DNA from 3 places in the Pararhizobium sp. LjRoot235 genome. Region 3 is predicted to be linked to each of the others. Evidence: riboswitches for the same ligand, from Rfam matches in the RefSeq annotation. Region 3 holds a riboswitch; each other region holds the start of a gene.

Region 1 (3,271 bases), 260 kb from region 3:
GAGATGGCAAGCCGGTTTCGTTACGCCGATTTCAGGAAGCGGTCGTTGAAAAAGCCCGAGACAAGGCCGAGCACGATCCACGAGGCGAGCGCGGTTGCCAGCGCGGCGACAGCGAATTCGGCGCCGAGAACGGCCGGAACCGGGCTCGAAATATCCGCAGGCTGCGGTGCGCCGTAAACATGCGGCGCGGCGAGCACCGCCAGACCGGCGATTTTCGCAGCGATTTCGTGGCGCAGTGCAAGGAGATAGAGGCCTGCGCCGGAGAGCAGGACCGTCGCCATCCACCATATCTGCCGGTCATGCAGGTCGGCGGCTGGAAAGCCGGGCAATTCCGGTGGCAGGCCGATGGCGGGCAGCATGTGGACCGCCAGCCAACCGCAAGCGCCCCAGAGGACGCCGTTGCGAAGCGTGATGGGATAGCCGATCAGCAGGCTGATGCCGGTCAGCAACAGGCTGAAACCTGTGCCGGTCACGAGATTGGCGAGCAAGGTTCCTGAAAAGCGGCTCATGCCAAACATGATGCCGCCTTCGTCCTCATGCTCGCCCTCATGGGCGTAGGCCGGCGTGATTGGAGAGAATGCCGCAAGTATTTCGCCGATCGTGGTTGTCTGCTTGAGCGACGAGTGCTGTTGCTGCCCGTCTGTGCCGGCGGGCTGTTCCGTCGCGGGCTCCTTGCCCTCATATTCTTCGGCATGAAGGATGATCGGAACGACCCGCGCAGTCTGCGCCACCGTCGTAAAGACACCCGCAATCAGTCCGGCCACCAACGCGGCCAGAAGCGTTTTGACAATCATTTCGATACCCCCAGGTTCAAGCGGAGCGGATGCTCGTCAACGCTCTCTGGCTTGCTATGTTTGAAAACCCCACGGCAAATGCCGCCCGGTACCGCAGCACGGGCGCATGTACCATCGATGCATGGTTTCCATGGAAACCCGCATTCTGTTGCCGGATTGAATGCGAAAAGCGCGCGGCTTCTCACATCAGCCGATCAATGGCAGGGAAAACCGTAGGAGTGGCGAACGTCGTGTGCGGTGTCGTGCAGCACTGCGGAATTCGCGAGACCGGCGCCGAAAACCAGGAATCCGCCGATCAGAAGGGCGAGGATACCGGCGGTGATGCGGTCGTTGAGGGAGAGCGGGATGCTCGAAACTGTAGACGTAGCCATGACAACCTCCGTGATGGCGCGTGGGAAACTTCCCACCAAATGGGCACAATGCCCCTTTATCAACCGGCAGGTTTCCTGGCTCGCGGCGTCAGGTGCTTGGCACCAGTGAACCTGTCTCGCCTTCCCAAGGTGCGGGCCAGGCCCGCCGCCGCAGTGGCTTTTGCCGGATTAACCGGCATGACAAATTCCGACCGCTCTACAGTCGCGGGGTCGGCCGTGATTGAGATGCCCAGCATGGGTCCATCCGTCACGTTCCCATTTACTCCCCGGAAACGTTCGCTTCCAAGGGAACCAATTGATCCGACGATGATTATGATGTCGCCCTGCTCATGTCAATTCGAGGTTACGACGCGCGATGCCGCTTTGCCGTCCCATTTGCCCAAGTTCGCTTGCACATGTATCTTTCCAGGTTAAGCGCAAATTAGACGGTGTACGGCTATTTGTCATGAAATAGCATTGAATGGTTGATTGTATTGCGGATTACATTTCGCGTTTTTGTGAGGCAATATTTCTTTAGGAACCTTGCGGCAGAATGCCGCGCACGTCCGCATGGAAAGAGTCATTCATAGAGAAAACAATGAAGGCGGCGAGGTCCGAACAGGAATTTCAGAATATTCTTCGGAGACTGGAGCTTGCGCTTGACGCCTCCCGGATCGGCGTATGGGAACACGATACGCAGAAGGATGAAGTCGTCTGGGATAAGCAGATGCACCTGCTCTATGGAACCGGCAGGACAAACAAGCGCGTCAAGGCGGCGTTGTGGATCAAGGCGGTCCATCCGGATGACCGGGAGCAGGCCGAGGCGGATTTCAACTATGCCCTCAAGGGCAAAGGCAACTACTCGTCAGAGTACCGCATTGTTCTACCGGACGGTAAAGTTCGCTATCTCCGCTCCAGGGCGCATTGCTTCGAGCAAGACGGAAATATCACCTTCATCGGCGTGGAATGGGACGTGACGGCGGATGTCCTTCTCAATCGGGAACTGCAGCGGCAGAAGGCCATTGCCGAAAAACGCGCAGTTGAGCTCGAGGCGAGCGCCCGCAGGATCGAATACGCGGCCGAACACGACTACCTGACCGGGCTGCCGAACCGTAGGTTCTTCGATCGCAGATTAGGGGAACTTTCAGAGGATGCCGGGCTGGAAAAGCTCGCCATCCTCCATATCGGCCTCGACCGGTTCAAGCAGATCAACGACACGGCGGGGCATTCGGTGGGCGATGATGTGCTGAAATCGACCGCCGGCCGGATTGTCGCCGCTTTACCGAATAGCGCCTTCGTCGCTCGCATAGGCGGCGACGAATTTGCGGCTCTTGTTGCAAACTTCAACTCCGTGGAAGACTTGAAGACGGTTGCCGAACGGCTGGCGCAGCAATTGAAGCAATCGATATGGCACAATGACGAAGTGCTGCGCACCGGTGCCTCGATCGGCCTGGCTTCCGCCACCGGTAGAAATATCGCCAGCCTGCTCGCGGAAGCCGATGTCGCCCTTCATCGCGCCAAGAGACTTGGCCGGGGCAGGGTGGAGGTATTCTCGGCGCACCTCAAGGCGCAGCTCAACAACGAGCGCCGCGTTGCCAAGCAATTTGCGCGCGGACTGGAGAAGGGAGAGTTTGTTCCCTTTTACCAAGCGCAGGTCGATGCGCGGACACGCCGCATCGTCGGCCTGGAGGCTTTGGCGCGGTGGCGCCACCCGAAACGCGGGGTTCTGTTGCCGGGCGAATTCATCGATGTCACGGGAAATCTCGGCATGCTGGATGATCTGGATGCCGCAATCCTGGAGGCGGCGTTGAAGGATCGCCGCGCCTGGATGCGGCAGGGCGTGCGCGTTCCACGGATCGCGGTAAATGTTTCGGCAGCGCGGTTGTCCGATCCGCTTTTGATCGACGAGTTGCAGCAACTGGATGTCGAGCCGGATACGCTGTCATTCGAACTGCTGGAGACGATCTTTCTCGACGAAAGCGAGGAAGGCGTACTTTCCAATGTTGCCGCGCTGAAGAATATGGGCATTGACATCGAGATCGATGATTTCGGCTCGGGCCACGCCTCGATCATCGGGCTGATGAAGGTGAAGCCGCGGCGGCTGAAGATCGATCGGCGGCTGGTATT
Region 2 (3,271 bases), on a different contig from region 3:
CACCGGCCAGGATGATCCGGTCCGCCCCGCCGCCGGCCCCGGCGGCAAGGGCCGATACCAGAACGAAGGCAAGGACGGCGCCGAGAAAAGCGCCGGCCGACAGCGTCAGGACGCCGTAGCCGAAACCGAGGATCATCACCGCAACCGCACCGGCCGAAGCGCCGGCGGAGATGCCGAGCACATAGGGTTCGGCCAGCGGATTGCGCAGCAGCGCCTGCAGGATCGCGCCGGACAGTGCAAGCGCTGCCCCGGAACTCGCGGCAAGCAGGGCGCGGCTCAGCCGATAATCCCAGACGATGCCTTCATGGATGCGGCTGAGTTCGAATGACGCGCCGAAAATCCGGTTGGCCACGGCCTTGCCGGTGGTTGTGAGCGGGATGGAGATCTCGCCAATCGAGACGGCAAGGCTGATCATGAAGGCGAGTGCTGTAAGCGTCAGGGTGGCAAGCGCCAAGCGCGCCCACCACCGGCCGCCGATCGTTACGGGTTGTTCGATCGCCGCCAGTGTCACTGCGACAATCCGAACGCCTTGATGCCTTGCGCCAGCGTCTCGATGCCGTCGATTGTGCGGATCGTCGGGTTCATCGACTGCGCATCCATCTGGATGAAGCGCTTGTTCCTGACCGCGTCCAACTGGCTGGTGACCGGATCCTTCTCGAGAAAGTCGATCTTCACCGCCGGATCGTCAGCCGCATAGCGGCGGCGGTCCATGGTGGCGATGACGATGACGGAGGGATTGGCCGCAGCGATCGTTTCCCAGCCGATCAGCGGCCATTCCTCCTCGGTCGTCACGACATTCCTGGCACCGAGCGCCTTCAGGATATAGGCCGGAGCGCTGTTCTTGCCGGCAATGAAGGCATCCCCCTCCACTTCCTTGCTGGAAAACCAGAAGACGACCGGGATGTCGCTGAGCCTGGCGCCAAGGACCAAAGCAGCGGCGTCGGATTCCCGCTTTTTCAGGTCTGCGATCAGTGCATCGCCGCGATCCTTTATGTCGAAGATTTGCGAGAGCTCGCGGATTTCCTGGTAGATCAGGTCCATCGTGAAGAGTTCTTTGCGCCGACCATCGCCGCCATCGGTATTGACCTTGGCGACGCAGTCGGCCGGCGAGACATAGGTGTTGATGCCGAGGCCTGAAAACTGCTCACGCTTGCCAACCGATCCTTGCGCGCCGACATGCCATTCGAATTCGGCGGCGACGAGATCCGGCGCCTCGCCGACGACGGATTCGAAGCTCGGGTCGTTGTCGGCGAGGCGCTTGATCTTCCGGTTTTGGGCCTCATACTCTTTCAGCACCGGACCGACCCAGACGGCGGTCCCGCCAATCTTGCCGGCCAGGCCGAGCGAGAACAGGACTTCGGTCATGCCCTGGCCGATCGAAACAATCCTCTGCGGCGGCTTGTCGAAGCTTACGGTCTGGCCGCAATTTGAAATTTCCAGGGGATAGCGCGTCGGTGCAGCCGCGGCCAGTGTGCAGAGGCTCCCCAACACAACCGCGGCTGCGGAAATCGGCGCGAGAATACGGGAAAAGGCGACAAAGCGCCCGGCAGGGCGGTCGAAATCGATCATGACGGTTCCTTTCCGGGCAACCCCGCCCGGGTGAGTGGATCTTGCTTTCGACGGCAGGTCTCCTGGCTCGCGGATATGTGTCTTTCGCCTGCCTTCCCGCGAAGCCAGAGGCTCGCAGTGGCATGGCGCCTGAAAAGGCGCCACAAGGACGATCGGCAATCCGCTTACAGTTGCGGGGGCAGCCACAGTCTTGGTCCCTGTTGGGTCTTCCGCACCGTGTTCCCTATTAATCCCCTCGAAGTCATCCATCGGGGAACCGTCGGCGGTGATTTAGGCCGAGCATGGCCGCCACGTCAAGGTGGCCGGTGTCGCTGTCAACCGAGTGATCGACCAGTGTTTAAGCACGGGCGTGCGGTTAAGGCATCAACTGGCCGCCGTTGACCTCGATAATCTGGCCGGTAATGTAGCCGGACAGACTGGGTGATGCCAGAAAGAGATAGGCGCCGACGCAATCCTCCGGGGTGCCGACCCGGCCCATCGGCACGGTGCGCCGTTGCGCATCGAGCATTTCAGGGCTGGTGTAGCGTTCGTGGAACGGCGTCGCGATGATGCCGGGCGCAACAGCGTTGACGCGGATACCGTCGCCAACAAATTCCTTGGCGTGGCCGCGGGTGATGGTCGACACGAAGCCTTTGGCTGCCGCGTAGAGGATCGCCCCATTGCCGCCACCATTGCGGGCAGCGATCGACGTCGTGTTGATGATGAAGCCGCCCTGTTTGCGCAGCCAGGGATGTGCGGCCCGCGTCGCGGCAAGCACCGAACGGGCATTGAGATCCATCACGCGCTGGTAGTGCGCGTCGCTCATTTCGGCGGTCGCAACGCGACCGAGCATGCCACCGGCATTGTTGATCAGCCCATCAAGCCGACCGAATTGACTGGCGGCCTCCTCGACCACCCGTTCGGTCACCCCATCCGTGGATACGTCGCCCTGGACCAGCACCGCCGTGCCGCCCGCACCCGCGACCTCCGCCAGCAGTTGAGTCGCAGCCTGGCGGCTCTCATTGTAGTGGATCGCGACGCTAGCGCCCTGGGCAGAAAACGCCAGCGCCAGCGCGGCGCCGATCCCCGTCGAGGCACCGGTGATCAGGACTGCTTTTCCGTCGAGATCGGGGATCTGGATCCCCTGCCATATGTTCAGCTGGCCAGTCATGTGTCGCCCTCGGTTTCCGGTCCACTCATTCATTCCCGCAAGCGAGATAACGCTCGGGCCGGATTTTTCCAGCTTCGGCGGATGACCGCGCCGTAACCGGCTCACCCGCAAAAAAAAGGCCCGGAACATCGCCTTGGCCTCTGGCAATCCATGCGATCGATGATCCGCGGTTATTCGGCCGCAGCACTCACCGCATGGCGGCGACCGATCGTCGCCTGCGTCAGCAACAGGGCGCCAACTGCGCACAGCGCTATCCCCATCGCCATCGGCACCGCGGTGCCATCGAAGAAAACCGACGCAACCATCATGGCAACAGCGGCCGTGACGAAATGCAACGTTCCCATCAGCGACGAGGCCGTGCCGGCGATCTCGCCGTGATCCTCCAGCGCCAGAACCGCCGTCGTCGGGATGACGAGACCGAGGCAGCCATAGCCGATGAAGAGGAAAACAGCCAATACGGGCAGTTGGCTGAAGTCCAGGCTCATGACGATGGCCATCGTTGCCATGGTGAGCGCAAATGCGGTGACGGCGACGCGCATGACGCGCACGAGG
Region 3 (3,271 bases):
GAGATCAATCTTCGTGCCGGCGACATCGCCAATATGGGCTTCGCCACCCGCGCCAACGTTCCCGTTGTGCTTGTCGGCGATATCGACCGCGGTGGTGTCATTGCATCGCTGGTCGGCACCCACACGATCCTGTCAGATGAAGACCGGCGGATGATCAGTGGCTATATCATCAACAAGTTCCGAGGCGACGTTTCGCTTTTCGACGATGGGATCAAAGCTGTCCAGGGCTTCACCGGTTGGCCGTGTTTCGGCGTCGTGCCGTGGCTGAAAAGTGCAGGCCGGCTGCCTGCCGAGGATTCCGTCGTCCTGGAAAGGCTGGCGCGAGGTGGCGGCAAGGCGCTGAAGGTTGCCGTCCCCGTGCTCTCGCGCATCGCTAATTTCGACGATCTCGACCCACTGGCCGCTGAACCGGAGGTCGATCTGGTCTTCGTCCGCGCTGGAGAACGCATTCCGGCCGATGCCGGTTTGGTGGTCATCCCGGGCTCGAAGGCGACGATCGCCGATCTCTCCGATTTTCGCGCTCAAGGATGGGACCGTGACCTTCAGGCGCATGTGCGGCGCGGCGGCCGCGTCATCGGCATCTGCGGCGGCTACCAGATGCTCGGCGACCGCGTGACCGACCCGCACGGCATCGAGGGAAATGTGGGCGAGATCGAGGGCCTGGGCCTTCTTTCCGTCGAAACAGAAATGGCGCCGGAAAAGACGGTGCGCAACAGCCAGGCCCGTTCGGCCATCTATGATGTGGCTCTGGGGGGCTACGAAATCCATTTGGGCCGGACGACCGGATCGGACTGCGCTCGTCCTGCCGTGATCATCGACGGCCGGGCGGACGGTGCCGTCTCGGCGGACGGCCAGGTCAGCGGCACCTATCTGCATGGGCTCTTCACCAGCGACGCCTATCGCGCTGCGCTTCTCAAAAGTTTCGGCATCGAAGGCGGCGGCGAAAACTATCGTCAGTCCGTTGATCGGGCGCTCGATGATGTCGCAATCGAACTGGAAGCCGTTCTCGACCCGCGATGGCTCGATTCTCTGATGCCGTGACGTTTTCGTGGCGGCCGGTGTTTCAATTGACAGGGTTCAACCGAGCGCCTAATCATCAGCCATTGGATGGTTCCCGGAGCGGCGTTCCGGTTCGGGAGTAAATGGGAATGTGAAGGAATGGACCCAAGCCGGGCATTCTTATCGCAGCCGACCCCGCGACTGTAGAACGGTCAGGGTTCGCCATCCGGGAAAGCCGGTATTCGGACAGGCCGCGCGGTGCGTCCTGCGGAATGGCCGGTCCAACCGGAGAAGCCACTGGAGTGGCATCATGATCAGCCGGGGCCGGACGCCTCTATTTCTACGAATCGTCCACCTCTTCGTGATGCCCGTCGATTGCGGTCACGCAATCTGGCGCGAAAACTTCGGGAAGGCGAGGCGGACCCGTTCGGGCCTTGAAAAGGTCCGTGACGCCGTGAGCCAGGAGACCTGCCATCCTTAAGGGCATCGTGCCCGATCCAGGGAGAGACGCTCCCGATGCCAGCACGGAGGTTGTCATGGCTTTTTCGTTCCGTTTCCCCAGCGGCCATTCTTGCGTTTCTCGCCTCAGCGCCTGCGTATTTCCCGGCGAACATTAAGGCTGGGATCGTTCCATGACATCGACGACAGCGGGACCTGTGCTGGTCCTTGGCGGCGCCCGTTCAGGAAAATCCTCCTTCGCCGAAAAAATCGCGATAGCGTCGGGTCTCGGCATGCATTACGTCGCGACCGGAAGGGCCTGGGACGGCGAGATGCAGGCAAGGATTGACGAGCATCGCGACCGGCGGGGGCCGGATTGGCAGACGCATGAGGAGCCTCTTGAACTCGCCGCCTGTCTAAAAGCGATCGACGCGCCCGACCGTGTCATCCTGATCGATTGCCTGACCCTCTGGGTCACCAATCTCATGATGGAAGACCGCAATATGGCGGCGGAATTTCAGAACCTGGGCGCATGGCTGCCGCAGGCGCGGGCGCGGCTGGTGTTCGTTTCGAACGAGGTCGGGCTCGGCATCGTGCCGGAAAACCGCATGGCGCGCGACTTTCGCGATCATGCCGGCCGGTTGCACCAGTTCATTGCGGAGAAATCCGCGGAAGTCTATTTTATCGCGGCCGGATTGCCGCTGAAAATGAAGGGTTAATCCATGACTACAGCGAAAGCCGCCCACGGCAAGATCCCGGCAACCGTCATCACCGGCTTCCTTGGCGCCGGCAAGACGACGATGATCCGCAACATTCTGGAGAATGCCAACGGCCGGCGTATCGCGCTGATCATCAACGAGTTCGGCGACCTCGGTGTCGATGGCGACGTGCTGAAGGGCTGCGGCGCCGAAGCTTGCAGCGAGGACGACATCATCGAACTGACCAATGGCTGCATCTGCTGCACCGTCGCCGACGATTTTATTCCGACCATGACGAAGCTGCTCGACCGGGAAAACCGCCCGGATCATATCGTCATCGAGACGTCCGGTCTTGCGCTGCCGCAGCCGCTGATCGCCGCCTTCAACTGGCCGGATATCCGCAGCGAAGTCACCGTCGATGGCGTCATTACCGTCGTCGACAGTGCTGCGGTTGCCGCCGGCCGGTTTGCCGATGACCACGACAAGGTCGATGCCCTGCGCGTCGAGGACGACAATCTCGATCACGAAAGCCCGATCGAGGAGCTGTTCGAAGACCAACTCACAGCCGCCGACCTCATCGTTCTCAACAAGACCGATCTGCTCGATTCGACCGGCCTCGCCTTCGTCCGCAACGAGGTTGCCGCCCGCACCAGCCGTAAGCCGACCATGATCGAGGCGAAGAACGGCGAGGTCCCGGCCGCCGTGCTCCTTGGTCTCGGCGTCGGCACCGAAAGCGACATCGCCAACCGCAAGTCCCATCATGAGATGGAGCATGAGGCGGGCGAGGAGCACGATCACGACGAGTTCGACAGCTTCGTCGTCGAACTCGGTCAGATCGCCAATCCGGCCGGCTTCGTCGAAAAACTGAAGACCGTCATCGCGGAACACGACGTCCTGCGCGTCAAGGGCTTCGCCGACGTGCCCGGCAAGCCGATGCGCCTCCTGATCCAGGCCGTCGGCGCTCGCATCGACCAGTATTTCGACCGCGCCTGGGCGCCGGGCGAGACCCGTGGCACCCGCCTCGTCGTCATCGGCCTGCACGATATGGATGAGACGGCCATGCGCGCCGCGATTGCAGCGGCGGTTTAGAGAATGGTGATTGCGGCATACCCCCCTCTGTCCTGTCGGACATCTCC

The links. A riboswitch is a leader RNA that binds a small molecule or an ion and turns the genes downstream of it on or off. The one in region 3 is predicted to bind cobalamin.
Region 1: it holds a riboswitch for cobalamin, as region 3 does, so the genes downstream of both, ACSQ2Z_RS08390 (CbtB domain-containing protein) here and cobU (bifunctional adenosylcobinamide kinase/adenosylcobinamide-phosphate guanylyltransferase) in region 3, are expected to answer to the same signal.
Region 2: it holds a riboswitch for cobalamin, as region 3 does, so the genes downstream of both, ACSQ2Z_RS21950 (ABC transporter substrate-binding protein) here and cobU (bifunctional adenosylcobinamide kinase/adenosylcobinamide-phosphate guanylyltransferase) in region 3, are expected to answer to the same signal.

The regions. Positions count from the first base shown of each region.
Region 1 is NZ_CAXUSP020000001.1:1,755,415-1,758,685, forward strand. Features, by position in the region: gene ACSQ2Z_RS08380 ((2Fe-2S)-binding protein) at 1-2, shown strand, start outside; gene ACSQ2Z_RS08385 (CbtA family protein) at 21-794, opposite strand; gene ACSQ2Z_RS08390 (CbtB domain-containing protein) at 989-1,165, opposite strand; cobalamin riboswitch at 1,214-1,476, opposite strand; gene ACSQ2Z_RS08395 (bifunctional diguanylate cyclase/phosphodiesterase) at 1,743-3,271, shown strand, end outside.
Region 2 is NZ_CAXUSP020000002.1:270,433-273,703, reverse strand. Features, by position in the region: gene ACSQ2Z_RS21955 (FecCD family ABC transporter permease) at 1-415, opposite strand, end outside; gene ACSQ2Z_RS21950 (ABC transporter substrate-binding protein) at 508-1,569, opposite strand; cobalamin riboswitch at 1,605-1,845, opposite strand; gene ACSQ2Z_RS21945 (SDR family NAD(P)-dependent oxidoreductase) at 1,925-2,719, opposite strand; gene ACSQ2Z_RS21940 (multidrug effflux MFS transporter) at 2,890-3,271, opposite strand, start outside.
Region 3 is NZ_CAXUSP020000001.1:2,016,806-2,020,076, forward strand. Features, by position in the region: gene ACSQ2Z_RS09600 (cobyric acid synthase) at 1-1,041, shown strand, start outside; cobalamin riboswitch at 1,092-1,489, shown strand; gene cobU (bifunctional adenosylcobinamide kinase/adenosylcobinamide-phosphate guanylyltransferase) at 1,632-2,156, shown strand; gene cobW (cobalamin biosynthesis protein CobW) at 2,160-3,224, shown strand.